3 linked regions of the Aromatoleum aromaticum EbN1 genome follow. The protein of the gene in region 1 interacts with the protein of each later gene in a pairwise test. Links are inferred from orthologs where the notes say so. Each region holds a gene or a part of one and is shown in the gene's direction. Other genes may lie near its edges.

What was found.
Region 2: the proteins of lpdA (region 1) and odhB interact in binary tests that used the Escherichia coli proteins (3 or more experiments, as listed by UniProt). The link is inferred for Aromatoleum aromaticum EbN1 from one-to-one orthologs.
Region 3: the proteins of lpdA (region 1) and EBN1_RS12370 interact in binary tests that used the Escherichia coli proteins (3 or more experiments, as listed by UniProt). The link is inferred for Aromatoleum aromaticum EbN1 from one-to-one orthologs.

Annotation. Positions count from the first base shown.
Region 1 is NC_006513.1:70,844-75,464, forward strand. Bases 638-3,559 are described here. They hold lpdA (dihydrolipoyl dehydrogenase), read left to right. Parts: upstream 638-1,135; coding sequence 1,136-2,983; downstream 2,984-3,559. Other genes in these bases: aceF (dihydrolipoyllysine-residue acetyltransferase), read left to right, coding at 638-1,123; EBN1_RS00405 (DUF3482 domain-containing protein), read right to left, coding at 3,099-3,559. Also shown: more of aceF, read left to right, coding at 1-637; more of EBN1_RS00405, read right to left, coding at 3,560-4,487; EBN1_RS00410 (DUF2868 domain-containing protein), read right to left, coding at 4,480-4,621. UniProt on the Escherichia coli protein: Lipoamide dehydrogenase is a component of the glycine cleavage system as well as of the alpha-ketoacid dehydrogenase complexes.
Region 2 is NC_006513.1:3,965,328-3,969,988, reverse strand. The notes cover bases 785-3,746. They hold odhB (2-oxoglutarate dehydrogenase complex dihydrolipoyllysine-residue succinyltransferase), read left to right. Parts: upstream 785-1,654; coding sequence 1,655-2,839; downstream 2,840-3,746. Other genes in these bases: lpdA (dihydrolipoyl dehydrogenase), read left to right, coding at 2,920-3,746; EBN1_RS18940 (2-oxoglutarate dehydrogenase E1 component), read left to right, coding at 785-1,605. Outside these bases: more of EBN1_RS18940, read left to right, coding at 1-784; more of lpdA, read left to right, coding at 3,747-4,350; cell division protein ZapE, read left to right, coding at 4,439-4,661. UniProt on the Escherichia coli protein: E2 component of the 2-oxoglutarate dehydrogenase (OGDH) complex which catalyzes the second step in the conversion of 2-oxoglutarate to succinyl-CoA and CO(2).
Region 3 is NC_006513.1:2,595,931-2,600,573, forward strand. What follows is about bases 640-3,583. They hold EBN1_RS12370 (UvrD-helicase domain-containing protein), read left to right. Parts: upstream 640-972; coding sequence 973-3,195; downstream 3,196-3,583. Other genes in these bases: EBN1_RS12365 (hypothetical protein), read right to left, coding at 640-643; EBN1_RS12375 (ParA family protein), read right to left, coding at 3,233-3,583. Outside these bases: leuS (leucine--tRNA ligase), read right to left, coding at 1-133; more of EBN1_RS12365, read right to left, coding at 317-639; more of EBN1_RS12375, read right to left, coding at 3,584-4,012; EBN1_RS12380 (NADP-dependent malic enzyme), read left to right, coding at 4,407-4,643. UniProt on the Escherichia coli protein: A helicase with DNA-dependent ATPase activity. Unwinds DNA duplexes with 3'-5' polarity. Translocates on single-stranded DNA with 3'-5' polarity. Initiates unwinding more efficiently from a nicked substrate than double-stranded DNA.

The DNA of each region.
Region 1 (4,621 bases):
GATCGTCGTTGACAGCGCCGCTGGTGCGGCTACCGCCCCCGCTCCCGCTGCAACGCCCGCTACCGCCCGCATCGCAGCCGCCGACGCGACGCCCGCCGATGCGCCCGAGGCGTTCGAGCAGTCGAAGCTGTCCGCCCCTGCGGCGGGCCAGGCCGGCGCCCCGTCCGCAGTGGCCCTCGGCGGCAGGGTGCATGCGAGCCCGTCCGTGCGTGCCTACGGTCGCGAACTCGGCGTCGATCTCGCCCAGGTCCGCGCGACCGGACCGAAAGGCCGCGTTGTTCGGGAGGATGTCACCGCGTTCGTCAAAGGTGCGATGCAGACCGGCATCGTCCCGGGCAAGGCGGCTGCGGCCGGCGCGGGCGTGAGTCTTGGCGGCGGGCTCGATCTGCTGCCGTGGCCGAAAGTAGATTTCTCGAAGTTCGGCGAGATTGAAACCAAGCCGCTGTCGCGGATCAAGAAGATCTCCGGCCAGAACCTCGCGCGCAACTGGGTGATGATCCCGGCGGTCACGTACCACGAGGACGCCGACATCACCGACCTCGAAGCTTTCCGCGTCGCGATCAACAAGGAAAACGAGAAGTCCGGCAAGAAGCTGACGATGCTCGCGTTCATCATCAAGGCTTCGGTGCGCGCGCTGCAGCAGTTCCCGGAGTTCAACACCTCGCTCGACGCGAGCGGTGGTGAAATGAGCCTGGTCTACAAGAAGTACTTCAACATCGCGTTCGCCGCCGACACGCCGAACGGGCTCGTCGTGCCGGTCATCAAGAACGCCGACCGAAAGAGCGTGTTCGAGATCGCCGCCGAATCGGGCGAACTCGCGAAGAAGGCACGCGACGGCAAACTCGGTCCGGCCGACATGTCCGGCGCGTGCTTCACGATCTCTAGCCTCGGCGGCATCGGTGGCACCTACTTCGCGCCGATCGTGAACGCGCCCGAAGTCGCGATCCTCGGTGTCAACAAGTCGGCCATGAAGCCGATATGGGACGGCAAGCAGTTCGTGCCGCGTCTAACCTTGCCGATGTCGCTGACTGCCGATCATCGGGTCATCGACGGGGCGCTCGCGACGCGCTTCAACGTCTATCTCGCCCAACTCTTGTCCGACTTCCGTCGGGTCATGCTGTAAGGAGGCCGTGACATGAGCCAGATCGTTGAAGTGAAAGTCCCGGACATCGGGGATTTCTCCGACGTCCCCGTCATCGAGCTGTTCGTGAAGCCGGGCGACTCGATCAAGGTCGATGAGTCGATCTGCACGCTGGAATCCGACAAGGCGACGATGGATGTGCCGTCGTCGGCCGAGGGCGTCATCCGTGAAGTCCTCGTCAAGGTCGGCGACCGCGTCGGCGAAGGCGCGGTGCTGCTGAAAGTCGAGCCGCAGGGCGCAGGGGCCGCACCGGCGGGGGCCGGCGAGGCGAAGCCCGTTCCGGCCGCTGCAGCGCCTGCGGCGTCCCCATCCCCCTCAGCGGCGGCACCGGCGCAGACTGCCGCGAAATCGGGTGCCTACGCGGGCTCCGTCGACCTCGAGTGCGACATGCTCGTACTCGGCGCCGGCCCCGGCGGCTACTCAGCAGCGTTCCGCGCGGCCGACCTCGGCCTCAAGACGGTCATCGTCGAGCGCTACGCCACGCTCGGCGGCGTGTGCCTGAACGTCGGTTGCATTCCGTCGAAAGCGCTGCTGCACGTCGCCCAGGTCATGGACGAAGCCGAGCACATGGCCGTGGCCGGCATCAAGTTCGCGAAGCCCGAAGTCGACCTCGACGCGCTGCGCGCGCACAAGGACAAGGTCGTCGGCAAGCTCACCGCCGGCCTCGCCGGCATGGCCAAAGGCCGCAAGGTCGAGGTCGTGCGCGGCCTCGGCACTTTCCTCGACGCGAACCATCTCGAAGTCGAGCTGAGCTCCGGCAGCGGTCAGGACAAGACCGGCGAGAAGAAAGTCGTGCGCTTCAAGCAATGCATCATCGCCGCCGGCTCGGCCGCGGTGCATCTGCCGTTCATCCCGAAGGATCCGCGCATCGTCGACTCGACCGGCGCGCTCGAGCTGCGCACTTCCGACGGCAAGGCGCCCGCGAAGATGCTCGTCATCGGCGGCGGCATCATCGGCCTCGAGATGGCGACTGTCTATTCGACGCTCGGTACCCGCGTCGATGTCGTCGAGATGCTCGACGCGCTGATGCAGGGCCCGGACCGCGACGCGGTCAAGGTGTGGGAGAAGCAGAATGCGCAGCGCTTCGACAACATCATGCTGAAGACGAAGACCGTCGCCGTCGAGGCGAAGGACGACGGCCTGTGGGTGACGTTCGAAGGCGAAAAGGCTCCGCAGGGCCCGCAGCGCTACGACATGATCCTGCAGGCGGCCGGCCGCAGCCCGAACGGCAAGAAGATCGGCGCCGACAGGGCAGGGGTGGTCGTCACCGACCGCGGCTTCATCGAAGTCGATGCGCAGATGCGCACGAACGTGCCGCACATCTTCGCGATCGGCGACGTCAATGGCAACCCGATGCTCGCACACAAGGCGGTGCACGAGGGGCACGTCGCGGCCGAAGTCGCCGCCGGCGAGACACAAGGCAAGTCGGAGCTCGCCCGGTCGGCGTTCGACGCGACCGTGATCCCAAGCGTCGCCTACACGCACCCGGAAGTCGCGTGGGTCGGATTCACCGAAGAGCAGGCGAAGAAGGAAGGCCGCAAGGTCGAGACCGCCAAGTTCCCGTGGGCAGCTTCGGGACGCGCGATCGCGAACGGCGCCGACTACGGCTTCACGAAGCTCATCTTCGACGCCGAAACGCATCGCATCATCGGCGGCGCGATCGTCGGCCCGTCTGCAGGCGACATGATCGGCGAAGTGTGCCTCGCGATCGAGATGGGCGCGGACGCGGTCGACATCGGCAGGACGATCCATCCGCACCCGACCTTGGGCGAGACCATCGGCCTCGCCGGCGAAGTCGCGCACGGTAGCTGCACCGACATCCCGCCGATGCGCAAAAAATAGGCTCGACCGCTTCACGGAGCAAGCACGGGGCGCTGCGGCGCCCCTGTTTCATCCGGCCTCGGCCATCGAAAAAAGGCCGGGGCAGCGGCCGACTGCAGGATGCTTTTCCCCGCCTTCAGGCGGTCGCTGTTGCTGCTTCCGAAAACGATTGCGCCAGCGTATCGACTGCTTCCTGTCGCGCATCGTCCGCCTGCCCAGCGCCGAAAAGTTCCGACCATTCCTGATGGGCACGCGCCCGCAGCAAGGGCTCCGGGATCGGCCCTTCGCGCCATTGCCGCAGTTGCGGGTCGACCAGCCGGATCGGCGCCATCGCGGCGTGGCCGCGGGTTTCGAGCGCGTCGATGAGGCGCAGCTGGCGCAAGGCGAGCAGCCTCAGGATCGCGTCGTCTACGCTGAGCTCGCGCTGCCCGCGCAGTTTCTCGACCACGCGGTCGCCGAACTGCCGCACCGCCTGCCAGCCTCCGCCGGCGAGCGCTCCGAGCGCAGCAGCGGTGCCGAGCGTCAGTCCGCCGAGCATCAGGTCGATGCCGACTCCGGCGGCCGCTCCCGCCGCCGCGCCGGTGCCGAGCCGCACGCCCATCGCACGGAAGGTCTCCGGGTTGAAGAGATCGTTCTCCCAGCGCCCGTCAAGCAGCGGCAGATCGCCCGCATCGACATCGTCCGAGCGGAACCGGTAGAGCGCGAGCAACGCGTCGACGCAAGCCTGCTCGCGCCGCCGCACATGCTCGTGCAGCGTCACGACCGCGTGCTCGATCGCCTGCGCTTCAGTCGCGACGGCGACCCGCGCCGCGGCGACGTCGACCAGCAGTTCGGCAACGAGACTCAGCGCAGCGTCATGCCGGGTCCGCGCCTCGCGCTCACGGCACGCGACGAGGCGTTCGAGCGCCGGACGATGGACGTCGACGAGCGTCGCGAGCTTCTCGTACAGGCGCCGCTCGCCGTCGCGCTCCGGCGCGACCGTATCGAAGCGCACGATCGCATGCAGTCCGAGCCGCGCGAGCGCCTCGCGCCACGACGATTCGTTGGCGGCCGAATCGCGCACGAAGTTCAGCACCGGCAGCAGCGGGATCGCGCAGCTGCCGAGGATCGTCAGCTCGTCGCGGTGCTTCGCGAGGACCGGATCGCGCACGTCGACGACATAGAACGCCGCATCGCTCGCGAGCATCTGGCGCAGCACTTTCGCCTCCTGCTCGAAGCGGTGGCCGGCGACCGGAGTCGCAAGGAAGCGCTCGATTCGTGCCGTGTCGTCAAGCCGCTCGCCGCCGGGCGCCTCGATCGCCTCCAGCCGCTCGAGGAGCGCGATCGGGTCTTCGAGCCCGGGCGTGTCGTACAACTCGACGAGCACCTCGCCGTCGGCGAGCAGACGGGCGCCTTCGACATGACGGGTCGTGCTCGGCCGGCTCGACACCTCGCCGAAGCCGGTGTCGCGCGTCAGCGTGCGCATCAGCGACGTCTTGCCGGTGTTGGTATGCCCGACGACGGCGATGCGCAGCGGTCTAGTCATTTCCGGCTCCCGTCCCGACGCCACGCAGCCAGTCCATCGCGACCGCCGGGGTGTCGATGACCCGTTCGGTCGTCATGCCGATACCATCCAGCGACTCCCGCCAGTGTGGCGCATGCCCGCCGGCGTCGCCCCCT
Region 2 (4,661 bases), 3.9 Mb from region 1 along the record:
GACATCTTCAAGATGGTCGAAGCGCCGATCTTCCACGTCAATGGCGACGACCCTGAAGCGGTCGCGTTCGCGACCGCGTTGGCTGTCGAGTTCCGCCAGGAGTTCAAGAAGGACGTCGTCGTCGATATCGTCTGCTACCGCAAGCTCGGCCACAACGAGCAGGACGAGCCGATGGTCACGCAGCCGCTGATGTACCGCAAGATCGCCAGCCACCCCGGCACGCGCAAGCTGTATGCCGACCGGCTGGTGACCGAAGGGACATGCGCGCCTGGCGAGCCGGAAAAGATGATCAAGGACTTCCGCGAACACCTGGACAAGGGGCAGTTGCTGTACAACCCGGTGCTGTCCGGCCATAACCGCCAGTACGCCGTCGACTGGACGCCCTACATCGGCCAGTCCTACACCGATGAAGGCGAGACCGCCATCCCGCTGACCGAACTCAAGCGCCTGTCCGAGCGCCTGACGACGCTGCCCGAAGGCTTCAACGTGCACCCGCGGGTCAGGAAGATCCTCGAAGACCGCATCGCGATGGGCCAGGGCGATCTGCCACTCGACTGGGGGATGGGCGAGAACCTCGCCTACGCGAGCCTGCTCGCGCAAGGGTTCGGCGTGCGCATCTCCGGCGAGGACGTCGGCCGCGGCACGTTCTTCCACCGCCACGCAGTGCTGCACGACCAGAAGCGCGAGCGCTGGGACCAGGGCACCTACGTGCCGCTGAAGCATATCCAGGACGGCCAGGCCGCGCTGCAGATCTTCGATTCGGTGCTGTCGGAAGAGGCGGTCCTCGCGTTCGAGTACGGCTACGCGACCGCCGAGCCGAACGAGCTTGTCGTCTGGGAAGCCCAGTTCGGCGACTTCGTCAACGGCGCCCAGGTCGTGCTCGACCAGTTCATCTGCTCCGGCGAAGCGAAGTGGGGCCGCCTGTGCGGGCTGACGCTGATGCTGCCGCACGGCTACGAAGGCCAGGGTCCGGAGCACTCGTCGGCCCGGATCGAGCGCTTCATGAACAACGCCGCCGAGAACAACTGGCAGATCTGCGTGCCAACGACCCCTGCGCAGATCTTCCACCTGCTGCGCCGGCAGATGCTGCGCAAGGTCAGGAAGCCGCTGGTGATCATCACGCCGAAGTCGCTGCTGCGCCACAAGGAAGCCACTTCGACGCTGGCCGAACTGGAAGACGGGAAATTCCGCACCGTCATCGGCGAAACGGAGGCGCTCGACCCGAAGAAGGTCAAGCGGGTGGTGCTGTGCCAGGGCAAGCTCTACTACGAGCTGCTCGCCTATCGACGCGAGAACAACATCAAGGACACCGCGCTGGTGCGGATCGAGCAGCTCTATCCGTTCCCGGCCGCTGCCTTCGGCGCCGCCGTCGATCAGTTCCCGAATGCCCGGGAAGTCGTGTGGGCACAGGAGGAGCCGCGCAACCAGGGCGCCTGGTACTGGCTCGCATCGCGCCAGCACCTCGTGAATGTGCTCGGATCGAAGCGCAAGCTTCTGCTGGTGTCGCGTCCGGCAGCCGCATCGCCTGCGGTCGGCTACTACGCGAAGCACAACGCGCAGCAAAAAGCGGTCATCGAGAACGCCTTCGGCCCGCTTCAGGACTGATTCAACTCATAACGCCGAACAATACCGGACAACACGGGGAGAGAAATTCATGCTGATTGAAGTGAAAGTGCCGCAACTGTCGGAATCCGTATCCGAAGCCACGCTGGTATCGTGGCACAAGAAGGAAGGCGACGCGGTGTCGCGCGACGAGAACCTCATCGATATCGAAACCGACAAGGTCGTGCTGGAAACCCCGGCACCGGCCGATGGCGTGCTGGTGAAGATCGTCAAGGCCGACGGCGAGAACGTGACCAGCGGCGACCTGATCGCCCAGATCGACACCGAAGCGAAAGCGCCGGCCGGGGCCAAGCCCGCCGAGGCGGTCCAGGCCGTGGCCGCGCCGGCCCCGGCAGTGGCGGCGGCGACAACCGGCGGAGCGCCGAGCCCCGCTGCACGCAAGATCCTCGAGGAGAAGGGCGTCGCTGCCGGCGACGTTTCCGGCACCGGCCGCGGCGGTCGCGTCACGAAGGAAGACGCGGTTGCCGCCCAGCCGCGCGCTGCTGCGCCGGTCGCGGCGGCAGTTCGAGGTGGCGATCGGGCCGAAGAGCGCGTACCGATGACGCGCCTGCGCGCGCGCATCGCCGAGCGCCTGATCCAGTCGAAGAACGAAAACGCGATCCTGACGACGTTCAACGAAGTCAACATGGCGCCGGTGATGGCGCTGCGCAAGCAGTACGGCGAGAAGTTCGAGAAGGCGCACGGCGTGCGCCTGGGCTTCATGGGTTTCTTCGTCAAGGCCGCGGTCGCCGCGCTGAAGAAATATCCGATCATCAACGCGTCGGTCGATGGCAACGACATCGTCTATCACGGCTACATCGACATCGGCATCGCCGTCGGCAGCCCCCGCGGTCTCGTCGTGCCGATCATTCGTGACGCCGACCAGATGTCGATCGCCGACATCGAGAAGAAGATCGCCGAGTACGGCCAGAAGGCGAAGGACGGCAAGCTGTCGCTCGAAGAGCTCACCGGCGGCACGTTCTCGATCTCGAACGGCGGGGTGTTCGGCTCGATGCTGTCGACGCCGATCATCAACCCGCCGCAGTCCGCGATCCTCGGCATCCACGCCACCAAGGACCGTCCGGTCGTCGAGAACGGCCAGATCGTCATCCGCCCGATCAACTACCTGGCGCTGTCCTACGACCACCGCATCATCGACGGCCGCGAAGCGGTGCTCGGCCTGGTGGCGATGAAGGAAGCGCTGGAAGATCCGGCGCGCCTGATCCTCGACGTCTGATCGACCGGCTGTGTGGCGCACCGGCACGGCAGCTTCATCGTGCCGGCGGGCCACGCTGTTCCCTTTTTCCGGAGTGAATAATGGCTGACAAGCAATTCGACGTCCTCGTCATCGGTGGCGGACCGGGCGGATACGTCGCAGCGATCCGCGCTGCACAACTGGGCTTCAAGACCGCGTGCGCGGAGTCCAACCCTTATGCCGATCCGAAAGGCGAGCCGCGCCTCGGCGGCACCTGCCTGAACGTCGGCTGCATCCCGTCGAAAGCGCTGCTGCACACCTCGCACCTGTTCGAGGAAGCCGAGCATGCGTTTCCGACCCAGGGCATCAGGCTCGAGGGCAAGGTGAGCATCGACGTGCCGGTGATGATCGGCCGCAAGAACAAGGTCGTCGACCAGCTCACCAGCGGCATCAAAGGCCTGTTCAAGAAGAACAAGGTCACTTTCCTCGCCGGGCACGGCAGCTTCGAAGGCAACGGGCCGGCAGGATATGTCGTCAGGGTCGGCGCAGAAACCGTTGAAGCCAGGCACGTCATCATCGCGACCGGCTCGAAGCCCCGTCACTTGCCGGGCATCCCGGTCGACAACAGGATCGTCTGCGACAACGTCGGCGCGCTCGATTTCGATTCGGTGCCGAAGAAGCTCGGTGTGATCGGCGCAGGTGTCATCGGCCTCGAGATGGGCTCGGTGTGGCGCCGCCTCGGCGCGGAAGTGACGGTCCTCGAAGCGCTGCCGGACTTCATGCCTTTCGCCGATATGGACGTCGCGAAGGAAGCGCTGAAAGTCTTCACCAAGCAGGGGCTGGATATCCGGACTGGCGTGACGATCGGCGAGACCAAGGTCGGCGCGGACGGCGTGTCGCTCGCCTACACCGGCAAGGACGGCAAGGAAGCGAGGCTCGAATGCGAGCGGCTGATCGTCTCGGTCGGCCGCGTTCCGAACACCGAGGGCCTGAACGCGAGCACGGTCGGGCTGGACGTCAGCGATCGGGGCCAGATCGTCGTCGACGGGCACTGCCGCACGAACCTGCCGAACGTCTACGCTGTCGGCGACGTCGTGCGCGGCCCGATGCTCGCCCACAAGGCGATGGAAGAGGCGGTCATGGTCGCCGAGATCATCGCGGGCCAAGCCGGCCACGCGAATCTGGACACCGTCCCCGGCGTCATCTACACGTCGCCCGAGATCGCCTGGGTCGGCAAGAGCGAGCAGCAGCTCAAAGCCGAAGGCGTTGCCTACCGTGCCGGCAAGATTCCGTTCATGGCGAACGGGCGCGCGCTGGGTTCCGGCGATCCGACCGGCTTCGTCAAGATGCTCGCCGACGCCGACACCGATCGCATCCTCGGCGTGCATATCATCGGTGCCAATGCGTCGGAGCTGATCTCCGAGGCCGTCGTCGCGATGGAGTTCGGCGGCGCCGCGGAAGACCTGGCGCGCATCTGCCACGCTCACCCGACGCTGTCGGAAGTCGTGCATGAAGCGGCGCTGGCGGTGGACAAGCGGCCGTTGCACTTCTGATCGTCGGCCTGCCGCAGGACAGGGGTGGCGCGGGATATCCTGGCCACCCCTGATTTCGTTTCCGAACATCGCTTTTTTCAGTGCCACCATGCCCCATCGTGTTCTCAAAGTCGCCCAGCACGGAATGCTCGATGCCTACGAGGCGCAGCTCAAGGTCCGCGGCTACAAGTCCGACCCCGAGCAGCGCGCCGCCGTGCAGCGCCTGCAGCAGCTCTATACCGACCTGATCGGATTCAAGGCCGCGCGCCGCGGAACGCTGCGCAAGCTCCTCGTCCGGCCGCGGTTACCGCGCAACGTCTATTTCTGGGGCG
Region 3 (4,643 bases), 2.5 Mb from region 1 along the record:
ACGGGTACGGGAACATGCTCAGGCAGTAATACTTGGGCTTGCCGGCGTCCTCGGCGACTTTGAATGCCTGCGTGCTTTCCCAGTGCTGCTGGGCGGTGGCTTCGACTGCGGCGGGAGTGTATTTGTCCTGCATGGGGGGCTGGCGTGGGTGCGTGGAAAACACGCAAGTATATCGCGAAGCCGGCGCTGCCCGGGTTGCGCGCCGGATTGCGGGAAATCCGGCAGAAAATGCTTTGAAAACGCGAATGCCTCGAGGCTTTGAGGCGCCCGGGACGCGTCCCGGGGTCGTGCTGCCGCCCGGACCGGATCGGAGTGCTTACGCAGCCTTGCGGGCGATGGCCGAATAACGTTGCCAACTGGCCGAGACAGCCGACACGAGGTCTTCCATCGCGGTCAGCGGCAGACGCCAGAGACGATTCTGGCTGCGCACGAACGGGGTGACGCACGGCGCGCAGAAGTGCTCCTTTTCTTCTTCGAGCAGACGGAGGAAGGCATTCATCGCTTCGCCCCAGTACTCGGCATTGCCGACCCATCCGGTCGCCACGGTGGCTTCGCGCACCGCTTCATGCCAGAGGGTGGTGGCCCGTTCGATCGGGATGCCGGCTTTGCGCGCATGCCAGGGCAAGAGCTTGGGTGTCTTCATGATTGGTTCTCCTGTGAGCTTGTCGGCCTTGTCGGCTTTTGCGCCGGGACAGACCTTGTAAGTCCACCGTTCGAGGCGCTGTTAATGCGGTGCAACATACAAAAATTTCGCGAATTCTGCGCCGCTCAAGGAGGTAATTCCTTGATAAAACGCAAACGGATGCTGCGTTGCACAATTTCAAACTAAAGGATCGTCCGGGGCAAATCAACGTCGTTGTTGTGCCGATGCAACAGTGCCATTTTTTACGTTGTCGCGATCGCGATTCCGAGCGAGCCCGAAGTTTCCCTCGCGTCCCGGTTAAAATTCGCTGTGCCCCAAGAGAAAACCGAATGTCCGATCTGCTCGCCAACCTCAATCCCGAACAACTCCAGGCCGTTACCTTGCCGCCGCAACACGCGCTGGTCCTGGCCGGCGCCGGTTCCGGCAAGACCCGCGTCCTGACGACGCGCATCGCGTGGCTCGTGCAGACCGGGCAGGTCGATCCGCAAGGTGTCCTGGCCGTCACTTTCACGAACAAGGCGGCAAAGGAACTGCTCGCGCGCCTGTCCGCGATGCTGCCGCTGAGCTTCAACCGGTCGGCGCGCGGCATGTGGATCGGCACGTTTCACGGACTCTGCAACCGTTTGTTGCGCGCTCACCACCGCGACGCCGGCCTGCCCCAACTGTTCCAGATCCTCGATTCGGGCGACCAGCTCGCCGCGATCAAGCGGCTCCTGAAGGCGCTGAACGTCGACGACGAGAAATTCCCGCCGCGCGAACTGCAGCATTTCATCAACGGCCAGAAAGAAGCCGGGCTGCGTCCCCATGCCGTCGAAGCTTGGGACGATTACACGCGCCGCCGGGTCGAGCTGTACATCGAGTACGAGTCGCAGTGCCAGCGCGAGTCTGTCGTGGATTTTGCCGAGCTGCTGTTGCGCACTTACGAGCTGCTGGAGCGCAATGAGCCGATCCGCAAGCATTACCAGCAGCGTTTCCGCCACATCCTCGTGGACGAATTCCAGGACACGAATCGGCTCCAGTACCGCTGGCTGAAGCTGCTTGCCGACACGGGTCGCGACGGCGCAGCGAAGCTGTTCTGCGTCGGCGACGACGACCAGTCGATCTATCGTTTCCGCGGCGCCGACGTCGGCAACATGCGCGATTTCGAGCGCGAGTTTCACGTCGCCAACGTTATCCGCCTCGAGCAGAATTACCGTTCGCACGGCAACATCCTCGATGCCGCGAACGCGATCATCCGGCATAACGCCGGCCGTCTCGGCAAGAATCTGTGGACCGAACGCGGCGCCGGCGAGCCGATCCGCGTGTTCGAGGCCTGCGGCGACCTGGACGAGGCGCGCTGGATCGTCGACGAAATCCAGTCGCTGGTGCGCGACGGCATGAGCCGTTCCGGCATCGCGCTGCTGTATCGCTCGAACGCGCAGTCGCGCGTCCTGGAGCACCAGCTCTTTTCCAGCGGCATTTCCTACCGCGTCTACGGCGGCCTGCGTTTCTTCGAGCGGCAGGAAATCAAGCATGCGCTCGCGTACCTGCGCCTGATCGCCAATCCGGACGACGACACCGCGTTCAGCCGCGTCGTCAATTTTCCGACGCGCGGCATTGGCGCCCGTTCGATCGAGGCGCTGCAGGATGCGGCGCGCACATGGAACAGCAGCCTGTACGCGGCAGTGCCGCATGTGGCGGGGAAGCCGGGCACCGTGCTGGCCCAGTTCGTGCGCCTGGTCGAAGACCTGCGGCGCGACACCGCAAAGCTGCCGCTGCCGGAACTCGTCGACCATGTGCTCGATGTGTCGGGCTTGCGCAATCATTTCCGCAACGAGAAGGAAGGCCAGGAGCGGCTCGAAAACCTCGATGAACTGATCAATGCAGCAGCGAATTTCGTTGCCGAAGCAGGCGTGCAGGCCGATGCGCAGGACATGGCGCATGCGCTGCTCGCCGACTTTCTTGCGCACGCATCGCTCGAGGCCGGGGAGCACCAGGCCGATGCCGGCAGCGACGCGGTGCAGTTGATGACGGTGCATTCATCGAAAGGGCTGGAATTCGATGCGGTTTTCCTGTCGGGCCTCGAGGAAGGGCTGTTTCCGCACGAGAACAGCATCATGGAGACGGAAGGGCTGGAGGAGGAGCGGCGGCTGATGTATGTAGCGGTGACGCGGGCACGCCAGCGGCTTTACCTGTCGTTCGCGCAGAGTCGCATGCTGCACGGGCAGACGCGCTACAACCTGCGTTCGCGCTTTCTCGAGGAAATTCCGGAGGAACTCACGAAGTGGCTGTCACCGCCGAATCCGCGCACGAGCGCGGTGCGCAGCGGGTTCGGCGGCTACTATCAGCCGTCGCGCGGCGGCGTGGTGGCGAAGGCGCCGGAACAACCGGTTTCGCGCAGCCGCGATCTGGGCGGCTTGCGTGTGGGTCAGCTGGTCACCCACGCCAAGTTCGGCCAGGGCGTGATCGTCGCCGCCGAAGGCAGCGGCTCGGACGCCCGACTCCAGATCAACTTCGGCGCCGCCGGCGTCAAGTGGCTGATGCTCGCGGTCGCGAAGCTCGATCCCGCGTGACTTCGGTCGCGCGCGATGCCGGCGGGCCGCGCCGTCGTCAGACGCCGTATTTGCGCGCCAGCGAGTCGTGCAGCGCAACGTACTCCTGCGTGAGCTTGTGCTTCGCGTCGAGATGGATCATCGGCCGCGCCTGCTCGTGGGATTCCTTGATCTTCACGGACGCGGACAAATAGGGCGTCAGCACCGACAGGCCTTCGTCGATCAGTTCCTGGACGACTTTTTGCGGCAGTGCGGCACGGGCCTGGAACTGGTTGACGACGATTCCTTCGACCTGCAGGTCGCGATTGTGGTCGCTGCGGATTTCCTGCACGTTTTCCAACAGCGAGTACAGCGCGCGGCGGGAAAACTCGTCGCAGTCGAACGGAATCAGGCAGCCCTCCGCGGCGATCAGCGCGGAGCGGGTGTAGAAATTGAGCGCCGGCGGCGTGTCGATGTAGATGCAGTCGTAGCGGCCGGCCAACTCCTCGAGCGCATCGCGCAGCTTGTAGATCTTGTAGCGGGACTCGAGCTTGCCCTGCAGATCTTCGAGCCCAGGGTGCGAAGGCATCACGTCGAGCCCTTCGAAAGGACTCGGGACGATGAACTCGCTCGTCTTTTTCGGGTTCAGCTTGAAGTTGAGCGTCTGGTCGAAGAAATCCGCCAGCGTCGTGTCGACCTCTCCGCTGGAGCGGCCGAGCAGATACTGGGTCGAGTTGCCTTGCGGGTCGAGGTCGACGACCAGCGTACGCCTGCCCTCGTGGGCGCTGATCGCCGCGAGGTTGCAGGTAATGGTCGACTTGCCGACTCCGCCTTTCTGATTGAACACCACGCGTCGCATCTTGGTTTTCCTGGTTGGGCTGCCACGCGATTGTGCCAAAAAATGTCCACGGTTACGTGTCGATGTACGCCGACGCCGCGCCGGAACACCAAGCCAGAAGATGGCGCGCGCCGCCATGCCGGTTTGCCCTGACATCCCTCTGCCCAAGGCTGGGCGGCTGCGCTAAACTTTCGCCTCGTCAAAGGTGGCGTCAGCGGCTGTCGCATGAAGCCGCCGTCATGCGGGCGCCGAGCCCGATCCGCTGCGATGCCCGGTTCAATGCCGGCCATTCGATCAGAACAAGCCACATCGTTGCGGACATTCCTCATTGATTGGCGAGGCGCCGGTGCGAGCGCAGAGCTTTTTCCGCACGTTCATAAACAAAGACAACCCAATTAGCACGAGAGGGAGCGCAATGGATCAGGATTTCATCACCGCGGCACTGGATTATCATCGTTCGCCGACCCGCGGAAAAATTTCAGTTGTTCCCACCAAGAGCCTGACGAACCAGCGTGACCTCGCGCTCGCCTACTCGCCGGGCGTGGCCGCGGCGTGCGACGCGATCGTCGCGGACCCGGGACAGGCGCGCGAACTGACGTCACGTGGCAATCTCGTCGCCGTCGTGACGAACGGCACCGCGGTGCTCGGCCTG